2 regions of the Massilia sp. METH4 genome follow, and region 1 is predicted to be linked to the other one. Evidence: predicted binding sites of a transcription regulator. Region 1 holds the regulator's gene; the other holds the start of a gene.

Region 1 (7,181 bases):
CAGCGCATATTCCTCGGTGAAGAAATCCTCGATCTGGGCACTGCCGCCCTGCGGCGTGGCGCTGCCGGCGGCATGGAAGAAGCGGATATCGCCGCCCGCGCACAAGGCCTTCTCGGTAGTGCTGCGGATGACGACGGCGGCAATGTCATCGTCGTCGCGCCAGGACAGCAGCGTGCCCGTGATCGTCCGGATCATGTCGAGCGACAGCGAGTTCAATGCCTTGGGACGGTCGAGTGTGATGAAGCCGGTGCCGTTGCGCACCTTCGTATGGACGTGGTCGGTCATGGTGTCTCGCATCGTTGTCGTTATTGGCCTCATTCTAGCCATGGATGCGAAGGGTGTGGCATAAATCCTTCAGTGCTGACATAACAAAGGGCGCATCGCGCGCCCTTTTGTTGCAGCAGACCTGCGCCCGTCGTTATGCGGGCGACGCGGGGATCTCGCTCTCGCTCAGGTGCTTGATGGTTTCGTGATTGTGGTTCTGCACTTTATCCTTGTGCTTCATGACCTGGCGGTCCAGCTTGTCGATCAGCGTGTCGATGGCCGCATACAAGTCTTGCGCGACGCTTTCGACGAATACCGTTTTGCCCGACATGCGCAGATTGATTTCCGCCTTCTGCCTTTTTTCTTTCTCGGTGAGATTATCTACACTCAGGATCACACTTACATCGATCAGCTGATCGAAATGGCGTCTAACGCGTTCCAGCTTGTTCTGCACATACTCGCGAATGGCAGGGGTAACGTCGATATGGTGTCCACTGATAGTCAGATTCATACACACACTCCTAAAGAAATATTTACAGGTTCGTGCGGTCTCCACCAATCAAGACGGCGGCGCAGAGGAACCCATGCACTGCATGAAAAGCAAAGAGTGACTACAAAGACTTGCGGAGGCTGACTGGAGGGATTTTCAATGCTTCGCGATACTTGGCGACGGTGCGCCGTGCAATCACCATGCCTTGTTCACCCAGCATGTCCGCAATCTTACTGTCGGATAAAGGGTTCTTCGGGTCTTCGGCTCCTGTGAATTGCACAATCAGCGCCCTGATCGCAGTCGAGGAAGCTTCCCCACCAGCTTCGGTTGCGACATGGCTGCCAAAAAAGTACTTCAACTCAAACATGCCGTGAGGGGTCAGCATGTATTTTTGAGTTGTTACCCGAGAGATAGTGCTCTCGTGCAGGCCCAGTGTATCAGCAATCTCGCGCAACACAAGGGGCCTCATTGCCACAGCGCCATGCGAGAAAAAGTTCTTCTGCCGCTCGACGATGGCCTGGGCCACGCGGAGGATGGTGTCGAAGCGCTGGCGCATGTTCTTGATGAGCCACTTGGCTTCCTGCAACTGGGCGCTCATCTGCGATTCGCCCTTGCCCTGCTTGAGCAGGCTGGCATACAGCGCATTGACACGCAGGCGCGGCATCACGTCGTTGTTCAGTGTGACGACCCAGCCGTTGCGTCCTTTCTTCACCACCACGTCCGGTACCACATAGTCTGACACGTCGGGTGCGAAGGCGGCGCCCGGATGCGGATTGCATTGGCGAATCACGGCCTGCGCCTCTCGCAAGTCTTCGTCATCGCAATCGAGCGCCTTCTTGAGCTTGTTGAAGTCGCGCTGGGCGAACCATTGCAGGTGTTTTTCGACGATGCACAGCGCCATGCGGCGGGTCACCAGCGGCACGTTCGGCATGCGCCGGATCTGCAGCGCCAGGCATTCGGAGGCGTTGCGGGCGCCGATGCCGGGCGGGTCGAAGCTCTGCAGCAGTTTCAGGGCCGTGCGCAACTCGTCGATCTCGATTTCCAGCTCTTCCGGCAAGCGTTCATGGATCTCTTCCAGGCTCTCTTCGAGATAGCCGTTGTCGTCCAGCGCGTCGATGATCAGTTCCACCAGGGCGCGATCGCGGGATTCGAGGACCGTGACGCGCATCTGCTCCATCAGGTGCTCGCGCAGGCTGCGGTGGCTCGCTTCCAGCTGCGGGCGGGCATCGTCGTCGTCCGGGCCCTTGCCGCTGCCGGCGCTGCCCCAGTCGAGGTCGCCGGTGGCCAGCCCTTCGCCATCGCCGCCGTCATACGCCTCCGGTTCCGGCGCGGCCGGCGCGTCGTGCGCCGGGCCGCCCTCCGGCGGCGCCTCGGTGCCGCCCTGCGAGGTATTGATCGCGCCATCGGCCAGCAGGCGCACCGAGCGGTCGAGCGGATCGTCGAGCCGCTCGAGCAGGGGGTTATCGGTCAGCAGCTGTTCCAGTTCCTGGTGCAGCTCCAGCGTGGACAATTGCAGCAGCCGGATCGACTGCTGCAGTTGCGGCGTCAGCGCGAGATGCTGGGAAGTGCGCAGTTGCAAAGACTGTTTCATGGCTGATCAATAACGTTCAAGGGCTGCGTTCAAGGGCTGGAAATGGTGGATCACATGCGGAAATGTTCACCCAGATAAACGCGGCGCACGGATTCGTCGGCAATGATGTCGTCCGGCCGGCCGGAAGCCAGTACGCTGCCCTGATTGATGATATACGCCCGGTCGCAGATGCCCAGCGTTTCGCGCACGTTGTGATCCGTGATCAATACGCCGATGCCACGCTCCTTCAGGAAGCGCACGATGCGCTGGATTTCGATCACCGCGATCGGGTCCACGCCGGCGAACGGCTCGTCGAGCAGCACGAAACGCGGGTTGGTGGCCAGCGCGCGGGCGATTTCCACGCGGCGCCGCTCGCCGCCGGACAGCGACAGCGCCGTGTTCTCGCGCAGCTTCTCGATCTGCAGGTCGGCCAGCAGCGCGTTCAGCCGCGCATCGATGTCGGCCTTCGGCAAGGCCTTGCCATTGACCTTCTGGATCTCCAGCACGGCACGGATATTGTCCTCCACCGTCAGCTTGCGGAACACGGAGGCTTCCTGCGGCAGGTAGGACAGGCCGAGCGTGGCGCGCTTGTGGATCGGCAGCGTCGAGATGTCGGTACCGTCGAGGTCGATGGTGCCGGCGTCCGAGGCGACGAGGCCCACGATCATGTAGAACGACGTGGTCTTGCCCGCGCCGTTCGGACCCAGCAGGCCCACCACTTCGCCGCACGCCAGCTGCAAAGACACGTCGTGCACCACCTGCCGCTTGCCATAGCTCTTTTGCAAGCCACGCACGATCAGCGTGCTGCAATTCTGTTGCGCTCCGTCCATCAGTCCCCCGCTGCCGGCGCGGCCGGCGGTTGGGTGGTGCCGGCCGGCGGCGGCGCCGTGCGTTTCGGCTGGATCACCATCGTGCCGCGGCCCGCGCCCGGCTTGTCGTTACCCGTGCTGGTATTGCGCACGCTGAAGAATTCGCGGCGGCTGTCGTAGGAGATGAATTCGCCCTCGACCTCGTCGCTCGGCTTGCTGCCTTCGAGGCGGCGGATTTTCGCCTTCGAATACATCTTCACCAGCTCGCCCTTTTCATCGTATTCGATGCGGTCGGCCTCGCCTTCCATCCACTGGTCGCCCTCGCCGTCGCGCTTCTGGCGGAAGGTCACCTTCTTGCCGCCGCCGGTCAGGGTGGCCAGCTGGTAGCCGTCCGGCGTGTAGGTCACCACCGCCTTGTCGGCCTTCATGCGCAGCGTGCCGCGGGTGAGCGTCACGTCGCCGGTGAAGGTGTACACCTGCTTGACGTCGTCCGCGTCCAGGCGGCCGTAGTTGATTTCCGTGGGCTTGTACGAGTCGGCCTTCTCGGCCGCCGCGAACCCCGCCGCTCCCAGCAGCAGTAACGCCGACAGTATGAGTTTCTTCATCTTCGATTCCTATTTGTCTATTGCCGCGCCCGGGGTGGATACACGATCGTGCCGCGCCCCAGCTGCAACTGGCGGGTGGCATTGTTGGCCTGCATGCCCACGCCGGTGGCGGTGGCGCCGCCGCTCTGCATCCGCACCGGCTGGTCCGTTTCCATGCGGTCCTCGTCGGGATAAATCGTCAGCTTTTCCGTCGTCAGCGTCATGTCCCGTGCGTTCGGCGCGGCGGCGCGGTGGATGTTCACGTTCTTCGTCAACGTCACGCGCGCATTGTCCTGGTCAACGCGGGCACGCTCGGCGCGGATGTCCATCGGCGGCTTGTCGCCCGACAGGCTGCGCACCACCGGCTTCTCGACCTCCGACGAATCGTCGGACGGCCGGTGCGTCAGCTTGTCGCCTGAAATGATGTAGCTGGGCTGGCCGGTCTTCGTCATGCGCACGAACGAGAAGCGCTCCACGATGTAATCCGGCTCGTCGACCTTGATGCCCGCCTCCATTTCTCCGCCGGCCCGATCCATCATCTGGACGAGCCAGAACGAGCCCAGCGCGCCGAACAGCGCGAGCATCATGCCGATCGACAGCCGGTAGCGGTGGGCGGTTCGCTGGTTGCGCATGGCTTCTCCTTGAAACGTCAGCCCAGGAACTGGGCCATCACGCGCTCGTAACTGCCTTGCGCACGCATCACGAATTCGCACACTTCGCGCACGGCGCCATGGCCGCCACGGTTTTCCGTCACGTGATGCACGCGCGTGAGCACTTCCGGGCGCGCGTTCGGCACCGCCACGGCGAAACCGACGCGCGACAGGATGGGTAGATCGACCACGTCGTCGCCGATGAACCCCACCTGCTCCTCGGAAAGGTTCAGCTGGGCCAGCAGCGCCTTGAACGGCGTGAGCTTGTCATGCCCGCCCTGGTGCACGAATTCGATCGCCAGGTCCTTGGCGCGCGCCGTCACCTGCGGCGAACGGCGCGCGCTGATGATGCCGGTGAGGATGCCCGCTTCCTGCAACAGCTTGATGCCCAGGCCGTCCTGCACGTTGAACGTCTTGAACGCCTCGCCTTCGGCGCCGTAGTGCAGGCCGCCGTCGGTCAGCACGCCGTCGACGTCGAAAATGAACAGCCTGACCTTCGCGGCCCGTTCGACGACGGCCGCGTCATATTGAATACTCATGTCAGATCACCTTTGCGCGCGTCAGGTCATGGATGTGCAGCGCGCCGACCAGCTTGCCGTCTTCATCCACCACCAGCATCTGGTTGATGCGGTACTCTTCCATCACGGCCACCGCATCGACGGCCAGCTTGTCCGGCCCGATGGTGCGGGGATTGGCATGCATCACGTCGCCGATCACGACTTTCGAAAAGTCCTGCACCTTGTCGATCATGCGGCGCAGGTCGCCGTCGGTGAACACGCCCACCGGCCGGTATTGTGCATCGACCACGGCCGTCATGCCCATGCCTTTTTGCGTGATCTGCATCAGCGCGTCCGGCAGCCGCGTGTCGGCCGTGACGGCCGGGATCGCGTCGCCCTGGCGCATGATGTCGCGCACATGCGTCAGCAGGCGGCGGCCCAGCGCGCCGCCGGGGTGCGAGCGGGCGAAATCCTCTTCCTTGAAACCGCGCAGGTCCAGGAGCGCGACGGCGATCGCGTCGCCCAGCGCCAGCGTAACCGTGGTCGATGCGGTGGGCGCCAGGTTCATCGGGCACGCCTCCTTGGCCACCGACACGTCCAGGTGCACGTCCGCCAGCTTCGCCAGGCTCGATTCGGGCTTGCCCGTCATGGAGATCACCACGCCACCCATGCGCTTGACCACGGGCAGGATCGCCATCAGCTCGGTGCTCTCGCCGGAATACGAGATCGCGATGAAAGCGTCCTCCGGGGTCACCATGCCCAGGTCGCCGTGCGCCGCTTCGGCCGGGTGCACGAACAGCGCCGGGGTGCCGGTCGATGCCAGCGTGGCGGCGATCTTGCGGCCAATATGGCCGGACTTGCCGATGCCGGACACGACAACGCGGCCCTTGCAGTTCAGCAGCAGCGACACGGCCTTGCCAACGCTTTCGTCCGTGGCCAGGCGGTCATGCAGGGCGGTCAGCGCGTCCGCCTCGATTTGCAGGGTCTCGCGCGCCAGCTTCAGCGCGCGGCTTGCGGTTGTTGCATCAAAAGCTTTCAGCATTGTTTTTTCATGGGTTACACTCATGCCGAAAGTATAGCCGAATTGGGAAAGCAAAAAACTTGCCAGATGTTACAAACTCCGCAACCGCGCAGCATCCACTCGATTCCATCGGCTTCCCAGGGACACTCCCGTGTTCTCCCCCCTTGAACTGACCCTGCTCCTGCTGGGCAGCGCGGTGCTGGGCGTCGTCGCCTTCCGCATGCTGCACCTGCCGCCCATGCTCGGCTACCTGGCCGTGGGCATCCTGATCGGCCCGCACGCGCTGGGGCTCGCCGAAGAAAGCCATGCCACCCACGCACTGGCCGAATTCGGCGTGGTGTTCCTGATGTTTTCGATCGGCCTCGAATTCTCGCTGCCGAAATTGAGGTCGATGCGCAGCGACGTGTTCGGCCTGGGCATGGCCCAGGTGGTGCTCACGATCGTCGCCACGATGGCTTTCGGCTGGCTGGTCGCCAGCGCGCTGCCGCCGTGGATCAACATCTCCTGGCAGGCGGCGTTCGCGCTGGGCGGCGCGCTGGCGATGTCCTCGACGGCGATCGTGGTCAAGATGCTCACGGAGCGGCTGGAGCTGGAATCGGAACACGGCCGCAAGATCATCGGCATCCTGCTGTTCCAGGATATCGCCGTGGTACCCCTGCTGATCCTGATCCCCGCGCTGGCGAAGAACCCGGACAACCTGCTGGTCACGCTGGGCTGGGCCGCAGTCAAGGCCGTGCTGGTGCTGGTGCTGCTGCTGGTGTTCGGCCAGAAGCTGATGCGCGCCTGGTTCACCGTGGTGGTCAAGCGCCGCTCGCAGGAACTGTTCATGCTGAACCTGCTGCTGGTGACGCTGGCGGCGGCCTGGCTCACCGAGCGCGCCGGCCTGTCGCTGGCGCTGGGTGCCTTCGTGGCCGGGATGCTGATCTCAGAAACGGAATACAAGCACCAGGTCGAGGAAGACATCAAGCCGTTCCGCGACGTGCTGCTCGGCCTGTTCTTCATCACCATCGGCATGCTGCTGAACGTGCGCGTGGTGCTGGAAAACTGGTGGCTGGTGCTGGCGCTGCTGGTCTTCCCGGTGCTGATGAAGTTCGCGCTGATCGCCGGCCTGGCCAAGCTGTTCGGCGCCTCGGACGGCGTATCGATGCGCACCGGCCTGGCGCTGGCACAGGCGGGTGAGTTCGGCTTCGTGCTGCTCAACGTCGTGGGCGGCATGGAGCTGGTCGACCCGTTCGTGATCCAGGTGGTACTGGCGTCGATGGTGCTGTCGATGCTGGCCGCCCCGTTCCTGATCGA
Region 2 (7,181 bases), 1.2 Mb from region 1:
GCCAATTCGTCCGTGCATTGCCGGGCGCAGGTGGAGACGTATGGGAAGACCGGGGTCGAGATGGAGGCGCTGACGGCCGTGCAGGTCGGGTTGCTGACCATTTATGATATGTGCAAGGCCGTGGATCGCGGGATGGTGATGAGCGAGATCCGCGTGCGGGAAAAGCATGGTGGGAAGAGCGGGGATTGGTCGGCTTGATCCATGAGCCGGCATAAGGATTCCGTTCGAGATCGATCAACGCAGTTCCTCCACTGTTGACAGAGTAGAGGTTCGAATGAGCAACGACAAGACAACTGGGCCGATTCTGCTGCGCAATACGATGGCGTTCGATCGCCAGCATGCGGATGACTTCAAGAAAGCGGTCGTCGACGCAGTCGCGTTTGCGCAGAAGCACGCTCCACAGCTGATGGTCCAGACGTATATCGATGATGAGAAGGGTCTCTGCTACAGCTTTCAGTTGTACCAGGATTCGGATGCGATTCTTCGTCACTGGCAAATATCGGATGCGAACATTGCGGAGGTCATGAAGTACTGCGTGGTTCGCAGCATGGAAGTATATGGAACGCCCAATGATGCCGTCCGAAAGGGGATCGTGGGTTCGGTGGGCGAAGCGAATGTGTCGTTCACGCCGGAGCTTGCCGGTTTTTTTCGTCTTGGGTGAACTGGCCACCAGTCGCCGCACGTGAACCGCGCCCCCGAGGCCGTACGCTGGCTCGGTCCGGACACTTTATTTTATGCCAGAAAGTCATTCCCTTCTGGCAATTAATCTTATAATCGTCCTGTTACCTTGACCAGGACAAGCAATGTCAGGCCCCACGCAGCGCGACCTTACACCTCAACAGTACACTTTCGACCAGATGAACCTGCAAGTCGGCATGCGGCTGCAGGTCATCACCCACCGGGCACTGCGCCCCGCGCAGAATTTTTCCAGCGTGATCGGGTGGGTCAAGGATGAGTACCTGATCATCAAGATCCCGTTCGAACAAGGGGCGCCGATCGCGCTGTACGAGGGCGACAAGCTGACCTTGCGGGTGTTCTCCGGCGTGAACGTGTGCTCGTTCGATACCATCGTCGAACGCATCTTCGGCAGGCCGCTGCTGTATGCGCACGTGGCCTTCCCCAAGCAGATCCAGGGTACCAGCCTGCGGATGGCGATGCGCGTCAAGGTCGATATTCCGGCGCAGGTGAAGACGGCGAGCGGGCACGAGCAGGTCGGCTTCCTCGTCAACCTGAGCGTTTCGGGGGCGCTGATGCATACGAAGCGGCCCATTCCCGAGGCGCCGGAACCCGTCGTCGTGCAGTTCACGCTGCTCACGGAGCCGGACAAGCGGCAGGTGATCGTCACCGTCAAGGCGTCGATCAAGAATGTCAGTGCGGCGGAAGCGGCGGCGGATGGGCGGCCAAGGTATGCCTACGGCATGCAATTCATCGATGTCGATCCGGGGCATTACATGATGCTGCAGAACCTGACGTACCAGGCGATGATCGCGGATCGGCAAAAGATCGTGTAAGAAGCCGTAAAAAAAACCGGGCTCGATAGCCCGGTTTCTTGTACTGCTGGAGGCAGATTACTGCTGTGCCTGTTGCTGAGCCTGCTGAGCGGCCGGAGCGCTGTTCTTCGTCAGTGCGCTGGCGAAGGTGGTGTTGGCGATGTTCGTCGTCACGGTCCAGCCCACTGCGGTGGCGGTGACTGCAGGTGCGAAGGTGATCGTGCGGCTGTCGACATCGGTGTGGATGCCGGTTGCCAGCGTCAGCACGATGGTGCCGTCGGTCACGGCGGCCGAAGCGACTTCCTTGGTGGCGGCGAAGGTCGGGATGCCGTTTGCGCCGGTGTCGCAATCGGTCGTGGTACCGCCAGCTTCCTGGATGCACAGGGCAACGGAAGACTTCAGGGAATCGGCGGCGGTCACGGCGTTACCCAGCTTGGCCTTCGTCGAGTAGTTGCTGTACTGCGGAATTGCCACGGCAGCCAGGATGCCGATGATCGCCACGACGATCATCAGTTCGATCAGGGTGAAACCGCCTTGGGCTTTCTGGTTCATGGATTTCATGGTGTTGCTCCTTCAAAAGAAACGTAACGGGTTGGGATGATTGATGTAGAGCAATCCGCGTGCCAGCCCGGTTTGCGCCGCTTCCTACCCGAAATCCGCCGTTTGTGGCAGTTCCGTTAGGAAACAGTGACATTTTTCGTCACTTGCATGTTCGTAGATTGTCACATGGACCTGCAAAAAGCGTCATCTGACGATTTTCGTCAGACCAACCGGAACGCCATCCGGGTGCCGGACAGGTCCAGCACGTCGCCGTCCGCCAGTGCCTGCGGCAACTTGCCGAGCGGCGCATCGTTCAGCAGCGGAATGCGCTCGCCCTCGGCATGGACAGCGGCGTAGCCTGCTTCCGTGCGGTTGATGACCACGACCTGCACGCCGGCGCGGCCCAGGCTGGTCTGCATCTTGGTCAATTCCAGTACCCGGCCGGCATTGCTGCCGTTCAGCACCTCGATGCGGGCCGTCGGCAGCGTGGCCGGCGTAGCGGGAAGGCCGCTGATGGGGCGGATGCCGTCCGCCACGAATTCGATGCTGTATTTCGCCAGCTTGACCGTGTCGCCATGGCGCAGGTGATGCTTGCTTACCCGCTGGCCGTTCACGAACGTGCCATTCGTGGAATACAGGTCTTCCAGGAAGGAATCGTCGAGGATGGTCGTGATCGCGGCATGGTCGCCGCTGACGGTCGGATGTTCGAGCACGATGTCGTTGTGCGGGTGGCGGCCGATCGTCATGCGCTCCTTCGTGAGCTGCACGGTCTTTTCCAGCACCCCGTCGCGGGAAATCAGGATTTTTGCCAACCAACCACCTCCGGAAGCCAACTGTTTGCGAGGTCCGGGACGGTACGGCGGTCCCGCACCCCGGCGTTGTAAAAATTCGGGGCGGTACGGCGCTCCGGCTGTCCCTGTTGTAAAAATTCGGGGACTGTCCCTGTTGTAAAAATCGGGGCGGTACGGCGCTCCGGCAGCCCCTGTGTTGTATTGCGACCAGCTCAGCAGGGAGCTCACCCCAGCCACAAAAAAGAACGGGGGCCGCAGCCCCCGTCATTATCGAACAACGTCCGAAATTACAGCATTGCCTTCAGCAGGCGAGCCATTTCCGACGGGTTCTTCGTCGCTTTGATGCCGCATTCTTCCATGATGGCGAGCTTGGCTTCAGCCGTGTCGGCGCCGCCGGAGATCAGCGCGCCGGCGTGGCCCATGCGCTTGCCCGGAGGCGCGGTCACGCCAGCGATGAAGCCGACGACCGGCTTCTTCATGTTGTCCTTGACCCAACGCGCGGCGTTGGCTTCGTCCGGACCGCCGATCTCGCCGATCATGATCACGGCGTCCGTTTCCGGATCGTCGTTGAACATCTTCATGATGTCGATGTGCTTCAGGCCGTTGATCGGGTCGCCGCCGATGCCGACTGCCGACGATTGGCCCAGGCCCAGCGCGGTCAGCTGGCCCACGGCTTCATAGGTCAGCGTGCCCGAACGGGACACGACGCCGATACGGCCCTTGCGGTGGATGTGGCCAGGCATGATGCCGATCTTGATTTCGTCCGGGGTGATCAGGCCTGGGCAGTTCGGGCCCAGCAGCAGGGTCTTCGAACCGGCCTTGGCCATGCGATCCTTGATTTCCATCATGTCACGGACAGGGATGCCTTCGGTGATGCAAATCGCCAGTTCCAGCTCGGCTTCGACCGCTTCCCAGATCGCGGCGGCGGCGCCTGCGGGCGGCACGTAGATCACGGAAACGGTTGCACCGGTTTCCGAAGCAGCTTCCTTCACGGAACCGAAGATTGGGATGCCTTCGAAGTCTTCGCCGGCTTTCTTCGGGTTCACGCCTGCCACGAAAGCGTTCTTGCCGTTCGCGTAGTCGCGGCACATGCGGGTGTGGAACTGGCCGGTCTTGCCGGTGATGCCCTGGGTGATGACTTTGGTGTCTTTATTGATCAGAATAGACATGTTGGTTCCTTAATTAAGCTTGACCGGCTGCAGCGGCAACAACGCTCTTGGCTGCGTCTTCCATGGTGTCGGCGGCGATGATCGGCAGGCCGGAGTCGGCCAGCATCTTCTTGCCCAGATCTTCGTTGGTGCCCTTCATGCGCACGACCAGCGGTACCTGCAGCGAAACGGCCTTCGATGCGGTGATCACGCCTTCGGCGATCACGTCGCAACGCATGATGCCGCCGAAGATGTTCACCAGGATCGCCTTCAGGCCCGGGTTCTTCAGCATGATCTTGAAGGCTTCGGTCACTTTCTCGGCCGTGGCGCCACCGCCCACGTCCAGGAAGTTGGCCGGCTCGCCGCCGAACAGCTTGATGGTGTCCATCGTGGCCATGGCCAGGCCGGCGCCGTTCACCAGGCAGCCGATGTTGCCGTCCAGGGAGATGTAGGCCAGGTCGAACTTCGATGCTTCGACTTCGGCCGGATCTTCTTCGTCCAGGTCGCGGTAGGCGACGATTTCCGGATGACGGAACAGGGCGTTGGAGTCGAAGTTGAACTTGGCGTCCAGGGCGATCACTTTGCCGTCGCCGGTCAGGATCAGCGGGTTGATTTCAGCCAGCGATGCGTCGGTTTCCCAGTAGGCCTTGTACAGGCCTTGCAGGTTGGCGCGCGCGTCGGCGATCGAACCTTCCGGCACGCCGATCTTGCGGGCGACGTCGTCGGCTTCCGCGTCGGTCAGGCCCACGGCCGGATCGATGATCACGTTGTGGATCTTTTCCGGGTGCGATTCAGCCACTTCTTCGATGTCCATGCCGCCTTCGGAGGAAGCCATCAGCACCACGCGCTGCGAAACGCGGTCGGTCACGAGCGAAACGTACAGTTCCTTCTTGATGTCCGCGCCTTCTTCGATCAGCAGGCGGCGTACTTTCTGGCCTTCAGGACCGGTCTGGTGGGTCACCAGCTGCATGCCCATGATCTGTTCGGAGTATTCCTTGACCTGGGCCAAAGACTTGGCGACCTTCACGCCGCCGCCTTTGCCACGGCCACCGGCGTGGATCTGCGCCTTGACCACCCAGACCGGGCCGCCCAGGGTTTCGGCAGCTTTCACTGCTTCTTCCACGGACATGCACGGAATGCCGCGCGGAACCGTCACTCCGAACTTCCGGAGGATTTCTTTGCCTTGATACTCATGGATCTTCATGCTGGCTTCCCTTCTGATGCTGAATATGAAATGGGGTTTGAAATGTTTTGCTGCTTCAGTCTTGCGGCACCTGGGCTGTGGTGGCGGCATGAGCCCCCCAGCGTGGGTCGAGACCCGACGAATGGCGCGCCCCCTTCGACGATGGCGCGACAGGTGTCGGGTTGAAACGTGTTACATGCGGGTGCGTGGCGCTGGCGGCAACCGGAATCTTGGAAGCCAGCAGGGTGTCGTTGACTGAGATGTCGGCGTGATGACTGGTCAAATCCCATGGTTCACCGCCAGGCGCGATCGCCCGGATGTCCATGGCGCGCAGTGGGGAAAGCGCACTTCGGAAAGAATTTGACAGGAACATAACACCGATGCCGCTTGCGCGGCCAAATTAGTAAGCAGCCATGTACTGATTTCGTACGTTGCCGCAGCTTCTACGGACAACCACCGCACCCGCGGTGCTGCATAAAACTACAAAAGTGTAGCACACCGATCAGGGGCTGGATAGCAAAGTGATCGTACGACTTTGGGAGCGCCCAGAGCGCCGCCAAGACAAAAAACCGGTGACAGGCCCCGAATTTCGGGAAATATTGCTCGAAAAATGGGGTACGTCCCCATTTTTCAGGAAACATGCGGCGTAAAAAAAGCAGCCCGCGGGCTGCTCTAAGCGTTGTGAATATCAGATATTTCAGAACTCGTCATCCAGGTCCGCGCCCTTCATCGCGGCGCGCACGGCTTTCTGGGAGAAGCCGCGGCCGATGAGAAAGCGCATCTGCTTGCTGCGCTCTTCGGCATCCTCGGCGACCTTGCCGCGGAACTTGCGGCGCCAGACATCGCAGCAGCGCGCCACTTCGTCTTCGACGAGCCCGGCCTTCAGCTCCTGCAAGGCTTCGCCTTTCACACCGTGGCTTTGCAGCTCGGCGAGGATGCGGCTGTTGCCGTAGCGGGCCGAGCGGCGGTGGATCAGCGATTCGGAAAAGCGTTCCTCGGACAGCCACCTGTTTTTCTCGAGCCAGTCGAGCAGTGCGTCGACGTCGTCGCCCTCTTCCGCATGGCGGGCCAGCTTGCGGGCCAGCTCCATGCGGCTGTGCTCGCGGGTGGACAGCAGGCGCAGGGCACGGGCTTTCAGGCTGACGGGTGGTGCGGGCATCGGCGACTAGCGGGATAAAGGATGAAAAAGGAGAAATGAGCAGTATAAAAAAACATCGCCACCGCCGCAAAGCGGCTGGTGGCGACGAAGAGCTTCTACAAGCCCAGGATCGATCGATACGTGCCGCGCTTCTCGCGCGGCAAGGCGAAAGACCGGGGTCTCCCGCCATTGGCCATCAGTCGACGGCCTTCAGCTTCGGTGCCGGTGCGTCGCCTTCGGCCGGCGGCAGTTCGCGCACGCCCAGCGAAGCGCGGACCTTGTTCTCGATTTCGCGGGCCAGCGTCGGGCGCTCTTTCAGGAACGTACGGGCATTGTCCTTGCCCTGGCCGATACGGTCGCCGCCGTAGCTGTACCACGAGCCGGACTTCTCGACGATCTTCGCTTCCACGCCCAGGTCGATGATCTCGCCTTCGCGGGACGTGCCTTCGCCATACAGGATGTCGAAGTGTGCTTCCTTGAACGGCGGCGCGATCTTGTTCTTGACGACCTTGACCTTCGTTTCGTTACCGATCACCTCGTCGCCGGACTTGATCGAGCCCGTGCGGCGGATATCCAAGCGCACCGACGCGTAGAACTTCAGCGCGTTACCGCCCGTGGTGGTTTCCGGCGAACCGAACATCACGCCGATCTTCATGCGGATCTGGTTGATGAAGATGACCAGCGTGTTGGTGCGGTTGATCGTGCCGGTCAGCTTGCGCAGCGCCTGCGACATCAGTCGTGCCTGCAGGCCCGGCAGCGAATCGCCCATGTCGCCCTCGATCTCGGCGCGCGGCGTCAGCGCGGCCACGGAGTCGACGACGATCATGTCCACCGAACCGGAGCGCACCAGCGCGTCGCAGATTTCCAGTGCCTGTTCGCCCGTGTCCGGCT

Evidence for each region. Region 1 encodes sigma-54, which starts transcription at its own class of promoters, with help from an activator protein. Its sites were predicted from a motif close to TGGCANGNAANCTGCTTT; they were not measured.
Region 2: a site for sigma-54 is predicted at 2,099-2,116, ahead of V6Z91_RS05005 (pilin). Genes of this name have one in related genera too.

Annotation. Positions count from the first base shown of each region.
Region 1 covers NZ_CP146614.1:2,359,810-2,366,990, reverse strand. Annotated here, with positions in the region: gene V6Z91_RS10490 (enoyl-CoA hydratase/isomerase family protein) at 1-285, opposite strand, end outside; gene raiA (ribosome-associated translation inhibitor RaiA) at 419-775, opposite strand; gene V6Z91_RS10480 (RNA polymerase factor sigma-54) at 876-2,345, opposite strand; gene lptB (LPS export ABC transporter ATP-binding protein) at 2,396-3,154, opposite strand; gene lptA (lipopolysaccharide transport periplasmic protein LptA) at 3,154-3,738, opposite strand; gene lptC (LPS export ABC transporter periplasmic protein LptC) at 3,756-4,349, opposite strand; gene V6Z91_RS10460 (HAD family hydrolase) at 4,367-4,906, opposite strand; gene V6Z91_RS10455 (KpsF/GutQ family sugar-phosphate isomerase) at 4,908-5,930, opposite strand; gene V6Z91_RS10450 (monovalent cation:proton antiporter-2 (CPA2) family protein) at 6,037-7,181, shown strand, end outside.
Region 2 covers NZ_CP146614.1:1,123,496-1,130,676, forward strand. Annotated here, with positions in the region: gene moaC (cyclic pyranopterin monophosphate synthase MoaC) at 1-198, shown strand, start outside; gene V6Z91_RS04995 (hypothetical protein) at 275-661, shown strand; gene V6Z91_RS05000 (flagellar brake protein) at 804-1,511, shown strand; gene V6Z91_RS05005 (pilin) at 1,569-2,051, opposite strand; gene V6Z91_RS05010 (FHA domain-containing protein) at 2,252-2,842, opposite strand; gene sucD (succinate--CoA ligase subunit alpha) at 3,109-3,990, opposite strand; gene sucC (ADP-forming succinate--CoA ligase subunit beta) at 4,004-5,173, opposite strand; gene recX (recombination regulator RecX) at 5,850-6,311, opposite strand; gene recA (recombinase RecA) at 6,487-7,181, opposite strand, start outside.